3 regions of the Streptacidiphilus albus JL83 genome follow, and region 3 is predicted to be linked to each of the others. Evidence: riboswitches for the same ligand, from Rfam matches in the RefSeq annotation. Region 3 holds a riboswitch; each other region holds the start of a gene.
What was found. Region 3 has a riboswitch for ZMP and ZTP ahead of BS75_RS35695 (methyltransferase domain-containing protein). Riboswitches for the same ligand answer to the same signal wherever they lie in the genome.
Positions count from the first base shown of each region.

Region 1: another riboswitch for ZMP and ZTP. It lies ahead of BS75_RS30655 (bifunctional 5,10-methylenetetrahydrofolate dehydrogenase/5,10-methenyltetrahydrofolate cyclohydrolase); the one in region 3 lies ahead of BS75_RS35695 (methyltransferase domain-containing protein).
Region 2: another riboswitch for ZMP and ZTP. It lies ahead of BS75_RS30755 (phosphoribosylaminoimidazolecarboxamide formyltransferase); the one in region 3 lies ahead of BS75_RS35695 (methyltransferase domain-containing protein).

Region 1 covers NZ_JQML01000001.1:6,967,065-6,973,936, forward strand. The annotation lists gene BS75_RS30630 (nitroreductase/quinone reductase family protein) at 1-255, shown strand, start outside; gene BS75_RS44955 (RNase H family protein) at 252-1,229, opposite strand; gene BS75_RS47050 (acyl-CoA thioester hydrolase/BAAT C-terminal domain-containing protein) at 1,224-1,901, shown strand; gene BS75_RS30645 (GNAT family N-acetyltransferase) at 1,980-2,510, opposite strand; gene BS75_RS30650 (class II glutamine amidotransferase) at 2,535-3,416, opposite strand; ZMP/ZTP riboswitch at 3,520-3,604, shown strand; gene BS75_RS30655 (bifunctional 5,10-methylenetetrahydrofolate dehydrogenase/5,10-methenyltetrahydrofolate cyclohydrolase) at 3,706-4,539, shown strand; gene BS75_RS30660 (phosphodiesterase) at 4,565-5,347, opposite strand; gene BS75_RS30665 (helix-turn-helix transcriptional regulator) at 5,408-6,232, opposite strand; gene BS75_RS30670 (dienelactone hydrolase family protein) at 6,302-6,872, shown strand, end outside.
Region 2 covers NZ_JQML01000001.1:6,983,971-6,990,842, forward strand. The annotation lists gene BS75_RS30740 (carbohydrate binding domain-containing protein) at 1-937, opposite strand, end outside; gene BS75_RS30745 (ACT domain-containing protein) at 1,278-1,679, opposite strand; gene BS75_RS30750 (hypothetical protein) at 1,723-2,247, opposite strand; gene BS75_RS30755 (phosphoribosylaminoimidazolecarboxamide formyltransferase) at 2,447-3,604, opposite strand; ZMP/ZTP riboswitch at 3,634-3,718, opposite strand; gene BS75_RS30760 (aroma-sacti cluster domain-containing protein) at 3,924-4,115, opposite strand; gene BS75_RS30765 (aroma-sacti cluster domain-containing protein) at 4,729-4,920, shown strand; gene BS75_RS30770 (radical SAM protein) at 5,064-6,209, shown strand; gene BS75_RS30775 (radical SAM protein) at 6,209-6,872, shown strand, end outside.
Region 3 covers NZ_JQML01000001.1:8,198,849-8,205,720, reverse strand. The annotation lists gene BS75_RS35720 (DNA polymerase III subunit alpha) at 1-370, opposite strand, end outside; gene BS75_RS35715 (ArsR/SmtB family transcription factor) at 617-1,174, opposite strand; gene BS75_RS35710 (S41 family peptidase) at 1,232-2,149, shown strand; gene BS75_RS49640 (hypothetical protein) at 2,338-3,486, shown strand; gene BS75_RS35700 (HipA family kinase) at 3,562-4,413, opposite strand; ZMP/ZTP riboswitch at 4,546-4,625, shown strand; gene BS75_RS35695 (methyltransferase domain-containing protein) at 4,637-5,443, shown strand; gene BS75_RS35690 (ArsR/SmtB family transcription factor) at 5,487-5,900, shown strand; gene pheT (phenylalanine--tRNA ligase subunit beta) at 6,011-6,872, opposite strand, start outside.

The sequences.
Region 1 (6,872 bases), 1.2 Mb from region 3:
ATGGAGTCGGGAGAGGGAGTGGTGCGGTACCGCCGGACGGTGCAGCGGGTACGCGCCGCCGAGGTCGGTGCGGCGGAGTGTGAGCGGGCCCGGCTCTGGGGGCTGCTGTTGGAGGTCTACCCGGGCTTCGCGGAGCACCAGGCCCTGGCGGGCCGGCTGATTCCGGTGGTCGTGCTGACTCCCGAGCTGACGCCCGTGCTGACGCCCGTGCTGACTCCCGAGCCGGGGCCCGGGTCGGGGCCCGGGTCGGGCTAGGCCGAGGCGACCCAGGCCATCCGGGTCTCCTCGGCGATGCCGCGGGCTATGTCCGCGGCGGTCCCGGCGGGGAGACCCGCGGTCTGGCTGCGACGGGCGTGCAGGGCGAGGCGGTCCGCGCCCTCGTTCAGTGGATGACCGCTGTGCCCGCGCACCCAGCGCAGTTGGACCGGGCCGGGACGCTGCGCCAGCAGGTCGCGGATCGCGTGCAGGGCCACCCGCGCGTGCCCCGTGCGCGCCGAGGGATCGCGCCACGCGCCTTCGCCGCGCAGCGGTCGCAGGTCGTGGACCAGCCGTATCGCGGCCCGGCTGTCACAGTGCACCGTGACCGGCTGGGCCGCCGGTATCGCAGCCAGCAGGGCGCGAAGCGCGCACAGTTCGGCGTGGACCGGCTCGCGGCAGCTGACCCGGCCGAAGCCGAAGTCGCCGCCGGAGGTGACCCACCCCCAGCCGCCCTGCTGGGCATGGCGGCTGAAGGAGCCGTCGGTGGCCGCCTGGATCGGTGGCCAGCCGATGCCGACCTCGTCCAGGGCGTGTTCGGCGGCCCGCTCCGCAGCGTTGATGAGGTGCCGTCCGCCGACCATCGACCGGGCGGACGCCGGAACCAGTGACGGCAGGCAGGCCGCGAGTTGGTTCAGGGCCTGGAGCAGGGAGGGGTCCTTGCTCAGCAGCAGGTAGGTCACGCCCGGTGCCCGGCCGACCGCTGTACCGGACTGGGCGGCCGGGGTGCGGTCGACGGCCGGGACGGCGTCCCCGCCCGTGGCCAGGAGCGCGCCGAGCGCGTCGAGGACCGCCGCGGTGCCGTCGCCGCCGTTCGCGGTCACGCCGCTGCGGACGGCGCCGTGCTCGTCCGTGAGCGCCCAGGCCCAGCGGCCTTCGCGGAAGGCCGTGGCCAGCGCGCAGAAGACCGATCCGGGGCGGCCCACCGGTTGCGGCGCGGTTCGCGCCGGGATGCCCAAGGGGCTGGGATGCATGGCTCGGTCCTCCTGGTCCGCTCGGCACCGCGGCCCGGCGCGTCCGCCGCGACTCCGGGCACACTCACACTGTGCCCCCAGCCACCGACAGTCGTCGCCCCCTCGGTCGGAACCCGTCGGCGGATTCGGCTGATTCCTGGATCACGGGGGCAGAGCGGCGCAGTGCGGCGGGCCCGCGCGCCGTCGTCGTCCGGGCGATGCGCCCTTCGGCAGCCCCCGGAACCTTGCCGAGGACTTCCCGACGCTGGTCCACGGTGCGGTGGCCTACTCGCCGTCGGCCCAGGTCAACCCGAGCTTCCCGGACGGAACCGGCAATGCCTGGAGCCTGGCCGGAAAGCCGGTCCCGCCGGGGGCCGTCCCGCTGCAGCGGGTGAGCGGACCGGTCCTGGCCGTCGCCGGCGCGTCTGGCAGTCCGCGACCTGGGCCCGGCAGATCGTCACCGAACTCGACGCGGACCACGACCCCTATCCCCACCAGGCGCTGGTCTACCCCGGGGCCGGGCACGAGGTCGGGACCGTCCCCTACCTCTCCGAGCAGACCACGGTGATGAACCCCACCAGCTTCGCCGAGGAGAACCTCTGCGGCAGCCGCGCGGGCGACGCCACTGCCCAGGCCGAGGGCTGGCCGCAGGTCCTGGCGCTGCTGGCCGGTCTCGGGACCGGACAGCGGTAGCGGAGTCGGCGGGGAGTGGAGTCGGCGGAGGGAGCGGAGTCGGCGGGAGGGGGCGAGCAGGGTACGGGCGAGCCGGGGTCAGGCGGTCGAGGGTGAGGGCGAGGGCGCGGGCGCGTCGGCGAAGGGCAGCGGGCGTTGGAAGACGACCATGGTGCGTCCGGGGCCGTTGTAGTCCTCGACCACCGTCGCCTCGAAGCCCAGGCTGCGGTGGAAGGTGACCGAGCCGGTGTTGGCAACGGAGGTGATCGCCTTCAACCGCACGGCGCCCTCGCGCTGCGCGGCCTCCGCGAACGCCGCATAGAGGCGGCGTCCCAGCCCGGAGCCCCGGGTGTCGTCGCGGATGGCGATCAGATGGACGTAGCCGGTGCCGGTCGGGGTGACGAAGCCGACGAGGTAGCCGGCGATGCCCTCGGCGTCCCTGGCGGCCAGACAGGTCGAGCCGAACTCCTGCACCAGCGCCAGTTGGTGGAGGGGGCGAAGGTCGCGGTCGCCCCAGTAGCGGGAATGGTCCGCGAGGACCTGGTGGACGTCGGCGACCTCGGCCCGGGTGATCTGCGCTGCCGTGCGCTCCGTGCGGGCGGTTCCGGTCTGGCTGTTCTCGGTGGACATGGCAGCCATCATGGCGGGCGGACCTCAGTGCGCCGACTGGGAGGCCGCAGCCTGCGGGTGGAGGTCGGCGAGTCGCAGCAGGTGGACCGGCGGCTGCGGCAGTGCCAGGGTCGACGCGAGCACCGGTCCCGGCGAGACATGGACGAGTTCGCCGGACGCCAGCAACCGCCAGCGGGGATCCTCGTCCATCCGCTCGCTGGCCACCACCACGCAGGAGCGGTCCGCCAGTTCGGCGGAGCTGGCACGCAGTCGGCGGCGGCGGTCGGCATGCTGCAGCGGCTCCCCGGGCCCGTCCCCGGGGGCGCGGCGATCGAGGACGTAGAGCTCGTGGGTGTCGGGGTAGCGGAGCGCCCACAGCCCGTCCGCATCGGCCAGAAGCAGATTGAGGCAGTACAGCGGCAGCTGCTCGGCCGCCCAGCCGACGGCGGCGGTGATCCCGGCACCGACGTCGCCGCCGTGTCGGTGCACCTCCTCGGTGAGGAGGGCGAAGAACCGCTCGGAGTCGGTCTGGCCGTGGACCGTGCGTGCGACGTCGACGCCCAGTTCCGTGAGCCGGGCGTCCAGCAGGTCGAGGCCTCCGACGACGCCGTTGTGCGCGAACAGCCGCCCGTCCTGCTCGAAGGGGTGGGTGTTCTCGACGGTCAGTCCGCCGGTCGAGGCGAAGCGGACGTGGGCCACGAACGTCGTCGACTCAAGCTCCCGCGCCTCCTGTGCGAACTCGGTGTCCTGCCAGGCCGCCAGCGGCTGACGGAACGTCAGCGGGCGTCCGTCCCGGTCGAACACCCCGATCCCGGTCCCGTCCGGATTCGCCCGACTCTGCGCCTCCAGGCTGTCCGGGGCACCCACCAGCCAGAAGGTTGCGCGAATCCGCTCGGGCGCGCTGCACAGACCGAAGAGGCGACACATGGTGGTGCACATCCCCCGGCAGCCTCCTGGCCAATCACCGGGAGAGCCGTCTCCTCCGCCGAACGGACGGATACCGGGTGGCGGGAGGACGTGGTTATGCTGGCACCGCGGTCGTGACTGGCGCTTGGGTGGATCACCACCGGGGAGCGATTGCCTTCGGTTCGAAGCCGCGCGCCTGGGCGACACCCCTCTCACCCCGGGACCGCCCATGACCGCACAGCCCGCCGCACAGCCCACCGGACAGCCCACCGCACGGCCCGCCGACGCATCGCTCGGCAGCGCCCGGCTCATGACCGGGACCGAGCTGGCCGCAGCCGTCGTCGAACGCTGCGCCGAAGCCGCACGCAACCTCCGCGAGACCAGTGGCGTCACCCCCTGCCTGGCCACCGTGCTGGTCGGGGACGACCCGGCCTCCGTCACCTATGTGGCGATGAAGCGCAATCGCTGCGCCCGGGCCGGCATCGAGTCCCGCCATGTCGCGCTCCCCGCCGACACCACCACGGAGGAACTGGTCGCGGCGGTGCGGGCCCTGTCCGCCGATCCCTCCGTCCACGGCATCCTGCTCCAGCACCCGGTACCGGAGCACATCGACGAGCGCGCGGCGTTCGAGGCCATCGACCCGGCCAAGGACGTCGACGGGGTGACCATGTGGTCGTTCGCGGCGATGGCCTTCGGCCTGCCCGGCTTCCACGCCTGCACGCCCGGAGGCATCGTCCGGCTGCTCGACGCCTACGGGATCGATCCCAGCGGTCGGCACGCGGTCGTGGTCGGCCGCAGTCCGATCCTCGGCAAGCCGCTGGGGATGCTGCTCCTGGCCCGGGATGCGACGGTCACCTACTGCCACTCCCGGACCGTCGGCCTGTCCGACATCATCGCCACCGCCGACATCCTGGTCGCGGCTGTGGGCCGGCCGGAGTTCATCAAGGGGGCCGACATCAAGCCCGGGGCGGTCGTCATCGACGCCGGATACAACCCTGGCAATGTGGGCGATGTCGACTTCGCGGGGGCGGCGGCCCGCGCCCGGCTGATCACGCCCGTGCCCGGCGGCGTCGGACCGATGACGATCGCCCTGCTGCTGGAGCAGACGGTGGCCGCCGCCGTTCGTCAGACGGCGACGGCCTGAGCGGGGTTGCGCGGGCCCCGGGCTGTCAGTAGCCGGCGATCGGGGCCGCCGCGTGGCTGACGGCGACGGTGTGGGTCACCCAGACGTCCTCGACCTGGACATGGAGCAGCGCCGACGTCGGCTCGGGCAGGTAGTTGGGCGTCCCCTCGTGCCGGACCAGGCCGCTCTGGAGATGGGTGCTCGGCGCGATGGCGAGGATGCTGCCGGCGAAGGGGGCGGTGATGGGTCGGTGGACGTGTCCGGCCAGCACCCGGGCGACGTTGCCGTGCCGGCCCAGCACCTCGGCCAGGGCCTTGCCGTCCTCCAACCGCATGCCGTCCAGGAACGGGATGCCGATCGGCATCGGCGGGTGGTGCAGGCAGACGATGGCCGGAGCGTCGCGCCTGCGGGCGAGGACCGTGTCCAGCCACTGGAGCTGGTCCTCGCCCAGGCGGCCGCCGCCGGAGCCGGGCACCTTGGAGTCCAGTACGACCACGGTGAAGGCCGGATGGTCCACCGCGTAGCGGGTCTGCCCACCGCCGCCGAGGAAGCCGGTGCCGGCGAAGGCCTCCACCATGGCCCCGGGTTCGTCGTGGTTGCCCGGCACCAGGTGCAGCGGCAGCGGGAAGTGCTCGATGACCTCGCGCAGCGCGGCGTACTCCTCGGGCCGGCCCCTCTCGACCAGGTCGCCCGTGATGACGACGCAGTCCGGCAGCGGGTCGAGCGCGAGCAGCCGCCCCAGCGCCCGGCCGAGACCGATGGCCGGTGCGCTGCCGAGCGGGCCGGTGGTGAGGTGGGGGTCACTGATGTGGGCGATGGATGCGGTCACCTCTGCACGATGCACCGGGCCCGGCGCGGAGGGCAACGGATCATGCTGTCGGCGTAGCCGTCAGGGCGACAGTTCGGCTATCCGGGCGAGGTCCTCGTCCGGGGCGGTGAACGTGACCAGCTTCCGGTCGGGGTCGTCGGCGAGCTGCAGCACCAGGTGCTGCAGTCGTAGCTCGCCGAGGCGGGGATGGCGCAGCCGCTTGGTGCCGGAGCTCAGCGGCACGACGTCGTGCCGGGGCCACCAGTCGCGTACCTCCGGGCTGGCCGACCGGAGGCGGTCCAGCAGCGCGGCGAAGCCGGCGTCCCCGGGATGCCGCGCCGCAGCGGCGCGGAACCGGCCGAGCAGCGCGGACGCTTCGTGCTCCCACTCGACCATCACCTCCCTGGCCTCGGGGGCGGTGAACATCCACCAGAGCTGGTTGCGGTCCTCCAGGGGGAGCGCAGGCCAGTCGGTCCACAGCGCCCGGGCGGCGCGGTTGGCCGCCAGCACGTCCCAGTAGCGGCCGGTTACGTAACTGGGGCAGGGGTCGAGCCGGTCGACGAGCGCGACGAGCGCGGCGGGGGCCGTCTCCGGCCGAGGCGGGCGCGCGACCGGCGGGACGCCGTGGACGAGCTCGTGGATGTGGACCCGCTCGGCGGCGTCGAGGCGCAGGGCGTCGGCCAGCGCATCGAGCACCTGACGGGAGGGGCGCAGTTCGCGTCCCTGCTCCAGATAGGTGTAGTAGGTCGCTGAGATCGCGGCGAGCTGGGCGACCTCCTCCCGGCGCAGCCCACGGGTGCGGCGCCGGGCGCCGGGTGGCAGCCCCACGTCAGCGGGTTGCAGGCGCTCCCGCCTGGAGCGCAGCAGATCCCCGAACTCCTGGGCCCGGTAAGCGGTTTCCGACATCCTGGCACTTCCATTACTAGGAAGAACGACCTGTGGTTACCAGTGTAGGGACAAAGCTACGGTCGCTTCATGACCACGAATTCGCACCTCCAGGAAAGCCCCGCGGCGGCTCCTGTCGCTGTCCGCAGTGAACGTGTCGTGATACCGCTGGACGACGGTTCGTCGATGGGCGGCTATCTCGCGCGGCCCTCGGTCGAGGGCGACCTCCCCGGCGTGGTCGTGGCCATGGAGCTCTTCGGCGTGGACGCCGGAGTCCGGGGCGTCTGCGATCGGCTGGCCGCGCTGGGCTTCGTCGCCCTCGCACCGGACTTCCACCACCGCACCTCTCCGGATGTCGAGCTGCCGCGCGACGAGGCCGGCCGGCAGCGGGGATTCGAACTGCTGCACAGGATGAGCCGGCCCCAGCTCCTGGTGGACGCCCGTGCTGCGGCCGACCACCTCCACCGGCTCGGCTGCGAACGGCTGAACATGGTCGGCATGAGCCTCGGTGGGCACATCGCCTGTCTGGCGGCCACCCAAATCGACTTCGAGGTCGTGGTCTCCTTCTACGGCGGCTGGCTGGCGACCACCGACATCCCGCTGAGCCGTCCGGAGCCGACCCTCGCACTCACTCCGCGGATCACCGGCCGGGTGCTCTACC
Region 2 (6,872 bases), 1.2 Mb from region 3:
TCACCTCCTGGTAGGCCGCCTGGAGACTGGCCTCGGTGGTGCAGGCCATCGCCAGCTCGGTGCCGCCGGCCCCGCCGAAGGAGACGATCGGGGTGGCGCCGTCGGCCTGGGCGGTGGCGATCTCCTGGGTCATCGCCGGGTCGTTGTTCACCGGCAGGGTGTCGCCCCAGATCGGGTTGCAGCCGGAGGAGATCACGAAGGCGGCGGTGTAGTTCTTCAGCCCGGCCTTGGCCGCCGAGTTGAGCATCGGCTCCTGGTCGTTGCTCATGTCGACGTAGGGCGCGACCTTGCCCACGCTGCCACCGCCGCCGCCCGAGGTGGCGGTCGAGGAGGGCGAGGCGGAGGCCGAGGCGCTGGCGGACGCGGACGCGCTGGCCGAGGCGCTGGCGCTGGCGGAGGCCGTCGGTGAGCTGCCGCCGCCGGGGCCGGTCAGCGAGAAGTCGTCGGCGTAGTAGGCGGGCTGGGCGTACCAGCCGTGGACGTACACCTGGAGCGAGGTCTGGGTGGAGCTGGTGGTGATCGAGGTGGACAACTGCTGCCAGCTGGTCGCCGACGGCGTCCAGCTGTCGGTTCCACCGGTGATCCCGACGTAGACGTACGAACCCTCGACATAGCCGCTGAACGTGTACGTGGTGTTGGGAGTGACCGTCACCGTCTGGGTGCACTGGGCGTCGTCGGAGCTGGTCGGCGTCGCCTGGAGGGCGTGCGAGCCGGAGTGCACCGGCGAGCCGACCACGGCGGCGGTGCCCGTGTCGCAGGTCCAGCCGGAGAGCGAGCCCGCTTCGAAGCCGGGGTTGGCCAGCAGGTTGGTGGACGCGGCCGAGGCGGGTGAGGCGAGCACGGCGCTGGCGGCGCCGCCGACCGCGGTCAGGGCCATGGCGGCCATGACCGCGGTGAGGCGTCGGCCGGAGCGGGGCGGTGTGGGGGTAGTGCGCACGGTGTCGTGCTCCTGTCTGCGGTACGGCGGCAGGGGGCTGACGACCGGTCACTCATCCTTGGGGGTGGCGGAGTCACAGGTCGGTGGGGGAGCGGTGCCTGCCGGTGCGGATGTAGCAGTGCCGAAGGAGCAGGCGCCTCGCGAGTGGCGGCTGCTCCGTACCTGCCAGTGAATGTGGTCCAGACCAATGAGGTTGTCAAGGCCATGAAGGAATCTGTGCGGGCCTGTTGGTCCGGAACGGGAGCAGCACGCCGGGGGACGGCAAGTGCCCTGCCCCGGAAGGGAACAGGGGCCCGGGCCGGGGGTGTGGTGACCGGACGGAACGGGGGCGGACCGTCGGTCAGGCGTGGCGCTCGGCCAGGCTGGTCAGCAGGGCGACCGCCTCCGCCGCGCGCTCGTGCGGGACGAAGAGGTGGTCGTGGTGGAATCCGGCCACCACATTGCAGCTCACCCCGGCCTCGGCGAGCACGTGGGAGACGGCGGCGGTGAGGCCGACCGCCGCCAGCGCCGAGTGGACGCGCAGGGTGATCCAGCCCGCGACGTAGTCGTAGCGGAGCCCTGCGCCGTCGGCCTCGGACTGGAGCGCGACCAGGGTCAGCCCCTCCGGCTCCGCGACGGTGACCACCGGCGTGACGCCGGGAGGGACGAGGGCGTCCTCGACCGTGGTGAAGACGAAGCGTCCCGGGTTCAGCTCCGGTCGCATGCCGCCCAGCAGTCGTTCCAGGTCCAGTTCGCCGCTCACGGGGCTCAGCGTAGGCGGTCGACGGCCCTGTGGCCGGGAGCGGTCAGCCGTGGCGTCGGCGGACGGCGGCGCCCAGCGGCACGATCTGTCCGCAGGCGGCCAGTAGCAGCCCGCCCACGGGAACAACCGCGATGCCGATCAGGATGGTGAGGAAGCCCACGACTCCGGCGAGGAGCAGGGCGGAGCCCAGCGCCCAGGCCGCCCGGCCGGCCCAGGGGCCGGAGCGTCCGGCGGCGGCCGAGCGGAGCAGCAGGCCCACGAGGAGTGTTGCCAGCAGCGGGATCGCGACCAGCAGCAGCACCAGGTATCCGCTGTCCGCCACCAGGGTCACCTGCGCCGTCGGCAGCAGGGTGGTGGACGCGTGGAGCGCGCCGGCGCCCGCGCCCACCGGTGCGGTCGCCGTCGCATAGGCCGGAGGGCTCTGCGGGGTGACGATCGGTAGCACCAGGGCGAGGATCAGCAGGGCGAGGCTCCACGCGGCCGCCAGGCCGACCAGGAAGGCGGCGACACGCTCCGGGCGCGGGGCCGAGGGCGCCGATGAGACGCTGCTGTTCAAACCGATCGCCATGACGACCCCCGTCGCTGTGGTGGGGAACAGGCCGTACTGCCCCCGTCACCTCCCATCTTCTCCCTCCTGGACCGCCGTTGGTACCCGTTCGGCGCCCCGTGTGCTGTGCCCCGCGCCACAGTGCCGCCGTGCCGGGACGCGGGGAAACCGGGCGGGCGACCGGGGCGGGGGACCTGGGCGGGGCACCAGTGCCCCGCGCTCAGTGGTGGAACAGCCGGAGGCCGGTGCGGACCAGGGTGATGCCGTGCTCGCGGCAGGCGGCCTCGACCTCCCCGGAGCGGATCGACCCTCCGGGTTCGGCGATGTGGTCCACGCCGTGGCGGCGGGCGTGGTCGACGTTGTCGCGGAACGGCAGTGCCCCGTCGGAGGCGAAGGCCACCCCGCGCAGCGAGCCCTGCCAGGACGCGCGCTGACCCTCCGTCAGTGACCGTGCCGGTGCGGTGAGAACCTCCCCGAACCGGGCCCGCTCGTCGGCGGTGAGGTCGCCCTCGACGAACCGGATCTGCCAGTTGATCCGGTCCTGTCGGCGAACCTCGGGGCGGAACGTCAGGGACCGGACGGCGGGATGGCGGCGCAGCCACCAGGTGTCCACCTTCGATCCGGCCAGCCGGGTGCAGTCGACCCGGGACTGCTGCCCGGCGCCGATGCCCAGGGTGACTCCGTCGCGCACGTAGCAGACCGCATTGGACTGGGTGTAGCGCAGGACGGAGAGTCCCAGCAGCAGGTCCTCGCGGGCGCGTTCGGTCAGTGGGCGACCGTCGGACGCCGTGGCCAGGGAGTCGGGAAGCGGAGCCAGGTCGCGTTCCTGGGTCAGTCGGAGGCCGAAGACCTCCCGGGTCTCGTGCCGGGGTGACACGAACGCCGGATCCGCCTCGATGACCAGGAAACGGCCCCGCTTCTTCCGGCCGAGAGTGGCGACCGTGCCCGGCTCGAAGCCCGGGGCGATGATGCCGTCGCAGACCAGTCCGCCGAGCAGGTCGGCCAGTTCGGCGTCGACCGGGTGCGACACGGCGGCGAAGTCGCCGTAGGAGGACTTCGGGTCCGCGTCCCTGGCTCGCAGATACGCGGAGGCCGGACCGCCGACCGCCGAGCCGGTGAGGCCGTGCAGTTCGGCGGTGACGGCGTCGAGCGGACCGGCGACGGCGGCGCCGGCCGGTGAGACGTGCTTGAACGAGGCGGCGGCGGGGCGGCCGAGCAGGCCGGACGCCTCCCGCACCAGCTGCCAACTGTTCAGCGCATCGAGCAGGTTGATGAGCGACGGTGACCCGTTCAGTACTCGCACCGGCCAACTTCCGGGGGTCACCGGCTCGGCCGGAGCCGCCGCCTGGTGCGGGTTGGTGCCGTAACGCAGTTCCATGACATGCCTCCTCAGCGGGACTTCGCTGATGGAGGCGCCCAGGCGGTCGACGCTCGCATCGGAACGGGACCGCTCCCCGGTGGTCGTCCACCCTCGCCAGTCGCGGCCCGGCCCCCACCCTAGTGGGTGCGGGGACGGAATCCGCTCCGCCTCGTCCTGCCGGACGCCGTCGGGCCGCCCCGGAGTGAGTGGAGGCGGCCCGACGGATGCCCCGTTCGGAGCGTTCGGAGCGTTCGGAGCGGACGGAGCGGACGGGTGGATAGGTGGACGTCGGGCCGGAGAGGCTGGGCCGGAGGGCGCTGGGCCGGAGGGCGTGGGTCTAGAAGATGCCGGCCCCGACGACGATCTGGCCCTCGACGTCGGGGGCCACCGCAGCGAGGCGGCTCTGGACCGACGTCAGGGTGGCGACCTCGGACTCGGACAGGGTCGCGATCACCGACTTCTGCTCATCGCTGAGCTGGTCCACCGGGGTGCCGGCGTCACGCAGCGACTGGAGTGCGTCAAAGGGCATGGCGGATTCCTTCCGAAAGGTCGGCGGCTGGCGACAACCATCGTGCGGACGCCTCCCGGGTCGGGCAAGGTGTGCCGGACAATCGAACCGAGAAATCGTGGCGTTGACGACTGATCAGAATTCCTGCCGTTCCGGTTCTCGCTCGCCGCACTTTCCGGGCGCGGCCGACCGGCCGATCGAATTCCGATGATCGGACCGTTGATTTGGCCGCTGATTCGTCAGTCGATCCGGCTGATAGCCAGTGAAGCGGCGGATCGGGAGCGGATAGGGAGCGGATCCGGCGTGGGTCAGGAATGGATCAGGAATGGATCGGGAATGGAGTGCGGCGCCTTCGGGGCGGGTCCGGGAGGAGCTCCGGTCCGCGGTCGCGCTCCTTCGCCCGCCGCTGTCGCGACGGCGGCCGGCGCCGTCCCGGGTGGCTCCGCGCGGGCGGACGGCGCCGCTGTCGCTGGGGCGTGGCGGGCGTGACGGTGCCCGGGAGTCGTAACTGTCCGTGATCAGTCGTCAACGCCACAGTTCCTCGTTGCCCGGGCCCTACGAGCCTTGTGCCGTCTGCCGAGGGCCCGCATCATGAACTCGCCCACCTCTCCTGCTCACGGTGAAGGATTCTGCGATGTCCTTTGACGCACTTCAGGCCCTGCGTGATGCCGGTACCCCGGTCGACCAGCTCAGCTCGGAGCAGCAGGCGGTGATCTCCACCTTCGCCGAGTCCGAGGTGGCCACCCTGATCTCGGTTCAGGGCCGGCTGGCCGACGTGGCCGGCGACGTCGAGGGTCAGACCGTGGTCGGCGTCGGCATCTTCTAATGCCCGAGCGAGGATTTCGGCCGTCCCCGTCGAGCAGTTCGGGGGCGGCTGATTGCGCCACTGTACATGCCGCCCCTGCTGCTTCGCCGGCCTGAACGGATGCCTACGTGGTTCATATCGCCGATGTCCTCGCCAGACGCCACGTGCCAGCTGCGGGCCTTTTTCTCTCGCTCACCCGAAGATGCCCGCTGAGTTGCGCGCACTGCTCCACCAATTCCACGATCCGCAGCGAGGAGCACGCGGCCGCGCCGTTCGTGCGGCTGGTCGAGAGTTTTACGCCGCAATCCCGTCCTGAGTTCGTCTTCCTCACCGGTGGGGAGGCGCTGCTGCGGCTGTCGACGGTGCGTCGGATCGCCCGGGTGGCACGGGAGCGGGGATCAAGGACGGTGCTGATCACCGGGCTGTTCTTCGCCCGGGCGCGAGGCACGGTACCGGCCCGGCTGGCCGAGGTGCTGCGGACGGTGGACCACGTGGTGGTGAGCCACGACCGCTTCCACGCCCCCGAGGTCCCTCGGGCGCACGCCCTCGACGTGGTCGCCGAACTCCTCGGTCTGGGCGTCGACACCAGCTTCCAGCTGGTCGCGGACGGTCCCGACGACCGCTACATCGCCGAGACCGTGGCCGAGATCCGGGCCCGCTTCGGCGATCGCGTGCCCGCTCTGGTCGCCCCCCTCGGTGCGGCGGGACGCGGAGCCGCGCTGCTGGACGCCGTCGAACTGATCGACACCCTCCAACCCGGTGTCCGGCCCGGCGGCCCGCCGCCACCGAGCGGCCCGCCCGCGCCCGTTGCCGCCTCTGCCCCTGCTGCCGCCGCACCCGCGCCCTGCGCGATGGCCGCCTGGCCCACCGTCGCCTACGACGGAACCGTGGTCGCCTGCTGCAGCCAGGACGTGGTGGACGGCCCGGCCCCCGAACACCTGGTCCTCGGCCACGCGGCCCGGGACCCGTGGTCGTTGATCGCCGAGCGCTGCGCGGAGAGCCCGACCCTGCGCGCGATCCGGACCTACGGGCCGGAGCTGCTGACCGACCGGTTCGCGCCCGGCTGCGCCTCCGGGGGCTACTGCACGAGCTGCCTCCGGATCGGCGGCCGGCCCGAGGTGCTCCGGGGCGCGGAGCAACTGGTCCGCGAGCCGGTGTTCCTGGCGACCGAGGCGTTGGTGGTGTTGGCGCAGACGGCCGCCGGTCCGGAGGCCTTCGCCCGGCGCTACGGGGTCCCCGAGTACGCCGGGCTGCTCACCCTCGGGCGACCGGGCGGGACCGACCGCGAACCGGTCGGGGAGGCGGGCTGATGCGCAGACTCAGGCTCGACGACGTGGACCGGATCCGCTACCGGCGCGGCAACGCGGTGCTGCTGTTCCTCACCGACCGCTGCCCGGTCGGCTGCCTCCACTGCTCGGTCGACTCCCGCCGGGACAGCCCCAGCGTCCGCGACCACGAGCTGCTCCGCGACATCGTCGGATCGCTCGCCGACTACCGGCGGCTGTCGATGGTGGGCATCTCCGGCGGCGAGCCCTTCATCGAACGCCGGGCGCTGAGCCACGCGGTGGAGACGCTGTCGGACGCCGGCAAGAGTGTCGTGCTCTACACCAGCGGGCTGTGGGCCAGGGCCGATCCGGTGCCGCCCTGGATCCGGCAGGTCCTCGCCCGCACCTCCTGCCTCTTCCTGAGCACGGACGCCTTCCACGCCAAGGCGATCGACGACGGCCGCTTCGTCGCCGCGCTGCGGGCGGCGGCGGACCAGGGGGCACCGGTCGTGGTCCAGGTGCTGGACCGGCCGGACGACGTGGCCGAGGCCAACCGTCTGCTGGGCGCGGCCTTCGGTGCGTCCTGGCCGAGCCATGTCGACCTCAATCTGCTGGTGCCGCTCCCGTACGGCCGGGGTGCGGCGGTCTTCGGCCGCCCCGCCGAGGCGCGCGGCGACTCCTTCCCCCGCTGCCGGATCGCCGCGACCC
Region 3 (6,872 bases):
CGGCCCAGCCGGCCCGGTCGCGCGCCAGCAGCAGGGCACGCGGGGCCGACTCGTCGACGAACGCCCCGCCCCGAGCCGGGGAACGGCGCCGCACGGCCGGCTCGGACGGCTCGGCCGACCGGTCCCGGCGTTCGGACGCGTACCCGGAGCCGGCGTACTCGGGCACGGCGAGGTCCACCCCGAACAGCGGCCGGATCCCGGCCTCCGCGCAAGCCTTGGCGAAGCGGACGACCCCGGCGACGGTGTCCCGGTCGGTCAGTGCGAGCGCGTCGAGACCGCGCTCGGCGGCACGCCGGGCCAGCTCCTGCGGCAGGCTCGCGCCGTAGCGGGCGGAGTAGCCGGAAGCCACATGGAGGTGGGTAAACACCACGTGCTCCTCCCGCTGCTCACCCTGCCCCTCCCCCGGCCCGTCCCTCGGGTCGCCCTTCCACCATAGGCCATGTTCGAACGTTTGATCGAACGGAAAATCGAACAGCCGTTGCAGGTGGCAGGCGGCGCCCCGGGGGATCCGGGCGGCGGGACAGGTGGTCGGCGGGCGGTCGGCGCGGAGCCGGGCCGGGCCGGGCCGCAGGAGGCGGTGCCCGGGGACGACCCCGCCGACACCCTCCGGGGCAGGCTAGGCCCGCTCCTCCGGCGGCGACTGCTGGTAGACCGTCACCAGCACGCCGTGGACCGGCTGGTCCTCGCCGTCCTCCTCGGCCTCGTCGACCAGTCGGGTCAGGAGCTCGGCGAGCTGCCGGGCCTTCTCCGGCCCGAGCCGCAGGTGGCGCAGGACCAGGCTGTGCTCGCGGGGCGAGCGGTCCAGCTCCTGGGCGACCGCGCCCAGCATCGCGGCGGTGCCGGCCGCCTGCGGGTCGGCGACGATCATCCGGCGGGCCGAGCGCCGGTAGTACTGCTCGGTGCCGCCGCGGACCTGCCGGGTCTCGGCGACATGGACCAGCCCGGCCTCGCGCAGCACCTTGAGGTGGTGGGCCACATTGCCCTTCTTCGCGTCGAGCTGCGCCGCGAGCTGGCTGATCGTGGCCGACTGGAGCCCCAGCACGAAGAGCAGCCGCTGCCGCAGCGGATGGGCCAGCGCCGCGTACTGCTCGGGCGAGTCAATCCGCTGGACCTCCTCCGACGGCGCGGGGGGCAGCGCGGGCAGGGGCGGGGCGGAAGGGTGCTCATCGGCCATGGATCAAGTGTCTAACTTTCTTGACGCTTTCGCAAGCACAGTGCTTCACTCTCACTCATGACGACATCCGAAGAGTTCCACCCCGCCCCCATCGTCGAAGAGACCGCCCGACTGCTCACCGAGAACTACGTCTTCCCCGAGGTGGCCGAGCAGCTCGCCGAGCTGCTCCGCCGACGCCTCGCCGAGGGCGGCTACGACGTGGACAGCGCCGAGGAGTTGGGCCGGCTGGTCACCGCCGACCTGCAGTCCGTCAACGCCGACCGGCACCTCCGGCTGAAGTACCACGCCATCCAGGTGCCGCCGGAGCAGGGCGCCGCCGCGCTCGCGGGGATGCGCCGGGACTTCGACGCCTCGCTGGGCGGGGTGCCCAAGCTGGAACTGCTGGACGACGGCCCGGCCGTGCTGACGCTGGCGCCGACCCTGTTCCCGCTGGAGTGGGCGGCCGAGCCGGTCGGCGCCGCGCTCACCCTGGTCTCCCGGGCCCGGGCCCTGATCATCGACCTCCGCGCGAACCTGGGCGGCGACCCGGAGACCGTCGCCTTCATCTGCAGCCACCTGTTCGACGAGCGCACCCACCTCAACACCATGCACTGGCGCGAGAACGAGCGCCGGGAGCAGTCCTGGACCCTGCCGTACGTCCCGGGCCCGCGCTACGGCGCCGACAAGCCGCTCTACATCCTGACCAGCAGCCGCACCTTCTCCGGGGCCGAGGAGCTGACCTACGACCTGCAGCAGCTCGGCCGGGCCGTGGTCGTCGGCGAGCGGACCGGCGGCGGCGCGCACCCGCGCGAGGGCTGGACCGTGCACCCGCACCTGGAGGCCACCATCCCGGTCGGCCGCGCCGTCAACCCCGTCTCCGGCACCAACTGGGAGGGCGCCGGCATCCTGCCGGACGTCCTCTGCCCCGCGTCCGAGGCGCTCGACCGCGCCCGCGTCCTGGCCGAGAAGGCCCTCGCCGAGCAGCCTCCGGCCTAGCGGGCCCCGGCCCAGCAGCCAGGGGCAGCCAGGGGCGGACGGCCATCCGGGGCATGCCGCCGCGTGTCCCGCCGCGACGGGTCATACATCATGATCAACACGGATACTCTGCCGAGCCGGAGGAGGGTCCCAGGGCGGACCGGGCCAGCTCGGCCCAGCCACCGATGCCACCGCCCTGTACTGCACGAATGCCCGCAGAGCACATCCGTCGATCCGTCGTACGCCCGGCCCCGCTCCCGCCCCGCCACCCGCGTGCCGCCCTGCTGGCCGCGGCGACGGCCGCGGTCGCGGCCGCCCTGGCGGTGTCGCTGGCCGGCCTCGACGGAGCGGAGGCGGCCGTCGGCCAGTACGCCAGCGCCAAACTGATCCAGCTTCAGGTCACGGACATCCCGGCGCTGAAGACCGTCGGGTTCCAGGGGACCTACGGGACCGCCGAGTCCGATGTCGTCGACGCCCCCGACGACAACGGGGATTTCTCCGACCCGGACCACGTGCTCACCTACGTCACCATCGACGGCGCCCAGACCAGCCGCACCTCCAACACCAGCGCCAAGGTCTACGCCCAGTCCCAGAACTCGGGGATGACGCTGCGGATCGGCAACGCCCAGTTCGTGAGCATCCTGCCGCCCTCGGGGTCGGTCGCCACCCTGGACACCTACGCCGAGTGCACCCCGCCGCCGGTGGGCCCCTACGCGCTGGCCTACGCCCGGACCGCGGCCAACTTGATCGCCGTCCTCGGCCACCCCGTCTCGCTCGGCACCACCACCCTCACCGTGACCGGGGCCGAGCTGGGCGAGCCGACCACCCTGGGCCCGAACAACACCGTCACCGTCCGGTTCACCCGTCACGAGGAGCCCGCCGGCGGCGGGCAGACCCCCGGCGTGTACACGGCCCGCGCCTGGATCGACATCGTCGCCACCGGGGTCCTCCGGAACCCGGCCGGCGAGGAGGTCTACGACGGACCGATCACCGACATCCGGCTCGGCGAGGTCGAGGCCCACTGCGAAAGGACGATCACGCCCTCCCCCAGCCCTTCGTCGAGCTCCCCCAGTCCGAGCCCCAGCCCCAGTCCCAGCCCGAGCCCCAGCGAGAGCAAGAGCCCCAGCCCTTCACCCTCGCCCTCACCCAGCGACAGCCGGACCCCCACCCCGCACCCGACCGACTCCTCGGGCGCCCCGCCGGAGCCCTCGCCCTCGCCCTCGGGCTCCGGCGGACCGCTCGCCCCCACCGGGACGAGCCTGGAGCCGGTGCTGGCCGCCGCCCTGGCCCTGCTCGCCGGCGGTCTCGCCATCACCGCCGCGATCGGCTTCGGCCGCCGCGACCGCCGTCGGCACTGACGGCACGACACCGGCACCCCACCTACGCCGGCACCCCACCTACGCCGGAACCCCACAGCACCGGCCCCGGGCCGCTCAGCCCCGGACGTACTGCAGCCAGGGCGGGCGGCCCGCGCGGGTCGCCGCCTGGCGTTCGGCCTCCGCCCGGGCGAGCTGCTCCGGAGTGGCGAAGCCCTCCGGCAGCCAGGTCGCGGAGCCGGCCGCGCGGGCGGCGAGGTGGGCGACATAGGCCTCGCGCAGCTGCTCCGGCGAGTCGAATCCCGGCTCGTCCACCAGCCACTCGTCCGGGACCAGCGCGACCACCTCGCGCAGGAGCTCCGGGGTGACCAGCGGGGCCAGCGCGGCGTCCGCCGCCGTGACGTCGGGGGCGAAGCCGCCCAGCGCGTGGGCGCTCATCGGATAGGGCTTGGCCACCGACTCCTCCGCGCCCGACCAGCGGTGATGGAAGATCAGCGCCGCGCCGTGGTCGATCAGCCAGAGCTTCCCGTGCCAGACCATCAGGTTGGGACTGTGCACGGTCCGGTCGACGTTGCCGACCAGGGCGTCGAACCAGACCACCCGGCCGGCCTCGGCCGACGACACCGTCAGCGACTCAGGGGTGAAGTCGGTCGCGCCCGGCAGGTAGTCCATGCCGAGGTTGAGCCCGCCGCTGGCCCGGAGGATGTCCTGGACCTCGGGGTCCGGCTCGGCGCTCGCCACCTCCGGGTCGAAGTGGACCAGCACCAGGTCGGGGAAGCGCAGCCCCAGCCGCCGGGCGAGCTCACCGACGATCACCTCCGCCACCAGCGCCTTGCGTCCCTGCGCGGAGCCGGTGAACTTCACGACGTAGGTGCCCAGGTCGTCGGTCTCGACCACCCCGGGCACGGATCCGCCCGCACGCAGCGGCACCAGGTAGTGCAGCGCCGTGACCTCGGCCAGTCCCGCCATCGCCCCGTCCTCCTCCCGATCACGACCACCTTCGTGATCCCGATCACGCCCGCAGGAACCCTAACAAACGAGGCGCTCCGCTCCCGTTCCCCGAGCGGCTGCGCGGCCGACCGGCCGTACGGCAGAATGCCGACCGACGCGACTGGCGGGACCGGGATGGAAGAGACCATCGGGAAGCAGCCTCGCGGGAGCCGACCGCCTGGGCGCCCGCCCGGGAGCCGCCATGAGCACCTTCTCCGACGTGGACCGCAGCACCCGCCCGCAGGGGCTGGTCCAGTACCTGGAGCGCGCCCAGCGCGGGCTGGCCGGGCCGAGGGCCCGGCTGCGCGAGGGCCTCGGCCTGCGCCCCGGCGAGCGGGTGCTCGACCTGGGCTGCGGCGCGGGGCACGAGCTGGCGCAGCTGGAGGAGGACGGGCTGACCGCGGTCGGCGTCGACATCAGCGCGGTGATGCTCCAGGCCAGCCGGGCCCGGCTGACCGACCAGGACCTGGAGTGCCGGCTGGCGCAGGCCGACGGCGCGCGGCTGCCGTTCCGGGACGGCGCGTTCGACGTCTGCCGGATCGAACGGGTGCTGCAGCATGTCGCCGACCCGGCCGCCGTGCTCGCCGAGGTGCACCGGGTGCTGCGGCCGGACGGCGGCCGGATCGCCGTCTCCGAGCCGGACTGGGCCTCGTTCACGGTCGACTCGGCCGACCCGGAGACCGCCGCGGCGGTCGGCGCCCGGGTGGGCGCGGGCATCGCCCAGCGGGACATGGGGCGGCGGCTGCGACGGCTGCTGAACGCTGCCGGCTTCGTGGACGTCCGGATCGAGGTGGAGCTCGCGGTGTACGCGTCGCTGACCGAGCTCGACCTGGTGATCTCGCTGCGCCGGGCGGCCGAACGTGCGGTCGCCGAGCGGGCGATCGGTCAGCAGCGGGCCGAGGGCTGGCTGCTGGAGCAGCAGCGGCTGTCCGACGGCGGCGGCTTCCACGCCACGTTGAATCGTTCCGTCATGGCCTGGGCGCAGCGGGCGCAACACAGGAACACATGAACAGTCCTTCATTTGTCCAAGTGTCTCTTGTATGATGACGGGTATGGGCCCCGAGACGACCACCGCGCCTGACCGAGCACCCGACGGCGACGCCCCGGTCCGCGACACCCCGGTCCGCGACACCTCGATCCACGACGCCCCCGCCCACAGCGTCCCGCCCGCGCGGCTGGACGCCGGCAACGCCGCCAAGGTCGCCGCGACCATGCAGGCCCTGGCCACGCCCTCCCGGCTGCTGATCCTGGCCCGGCTGCGCGAGGGCCCCTGCGCGGCGAACGAACTGGCCACGGCCGTGGCCATGGAGCAGTCCGCCTGCTCGCACCAGCTGCGGCTGCTGCGCAACCTCGACCTGGTCGTGGGCGAGCGCCGGGGCCGCTCGGTGGTCTACGACCTCTACGACCACCATGTCGCGGAACTGCTCGACCAGGCCGTCTACCACGTCAACCACCTGCGGGCGTGAGACGGCAGCCGGAACCGACAGCGGCCCTGCGACGACAGCGGCCCTGAACAGCGCGAAGGCCCGCCCCCCTCCGGAGAGGGGGGCGGGCCTTCGCGGTCGTCCGGCGCGGCTCAGCCGCGCAGCGCGGCCCCGGTACGGGCCACGGCCTCGGCGATCGCGGCCGTACGGGCCCCGCTCGCCTCGTCCGCCGTCAGCGTGCGGTCGGCCGCCCGGAAGCGCAGCGCGTAGGCGAGGGACTTGCGGCCCGCGCCCAGCTGCTCACCGGTGTAGACGTCGAACAGCCGGATCGACTCCAGCAGCGGACCGGCGCCGGCCCGCAGCGCCGCCTCGACCTCGGCGGCCGGGACGTCCTCGGCCACGACCAGGGCGACGTCCTGGGTGGCGACCGGGAACCCGGAGATCTTCGGGCCCTCGACCTTGCGGGGACCGTCCTGGGTGAGCAGGTCGACGTCCAGCTCCATCGCGCAGGTGCGCTCCGGCAGGTGCAGCGCCTTGACCACGCGCGGGTGCAGCTCGCCGGCGTGGCCGACCAGCCGGTCCCCCGCGTACAGCGCGGCGCAGCGGCCCGGGTGCCAGGGCGCGTACTGCGCCTGGCGGACGGTCAGCTCGACCCCGGCGGCCTCGGCCACCGTGCGGGCCGACTCGACCGCGTCGGCCCAGGTCGCCGGGCGGCCCTTGCCCCACCAGCCCTCCGGCTCGCGGTGGCCGGCCAGGACGGTGGCGACCCGGTGCGGCTGACGCGGCAGCGCCGCGTTCAGCTGCGCGATCTCCTCGTCCGTGGGACGGCGGTCGACCGGCAGCCGCGGGGCGTGGAACAGCGACGCACGGTCGGTCCCGTCGGTCCGGAAGACCAGGCCCTGCTCGAACAGCGCCACGTCGGTCGTCCCCCGGCCGGTGTTCCGGCGCAGCGCCGCCAGCAGGCCCGGCAGCAGCGTGGTGCGCAGCGCCGGCTCCTCGTCCGAGATCGGGTTG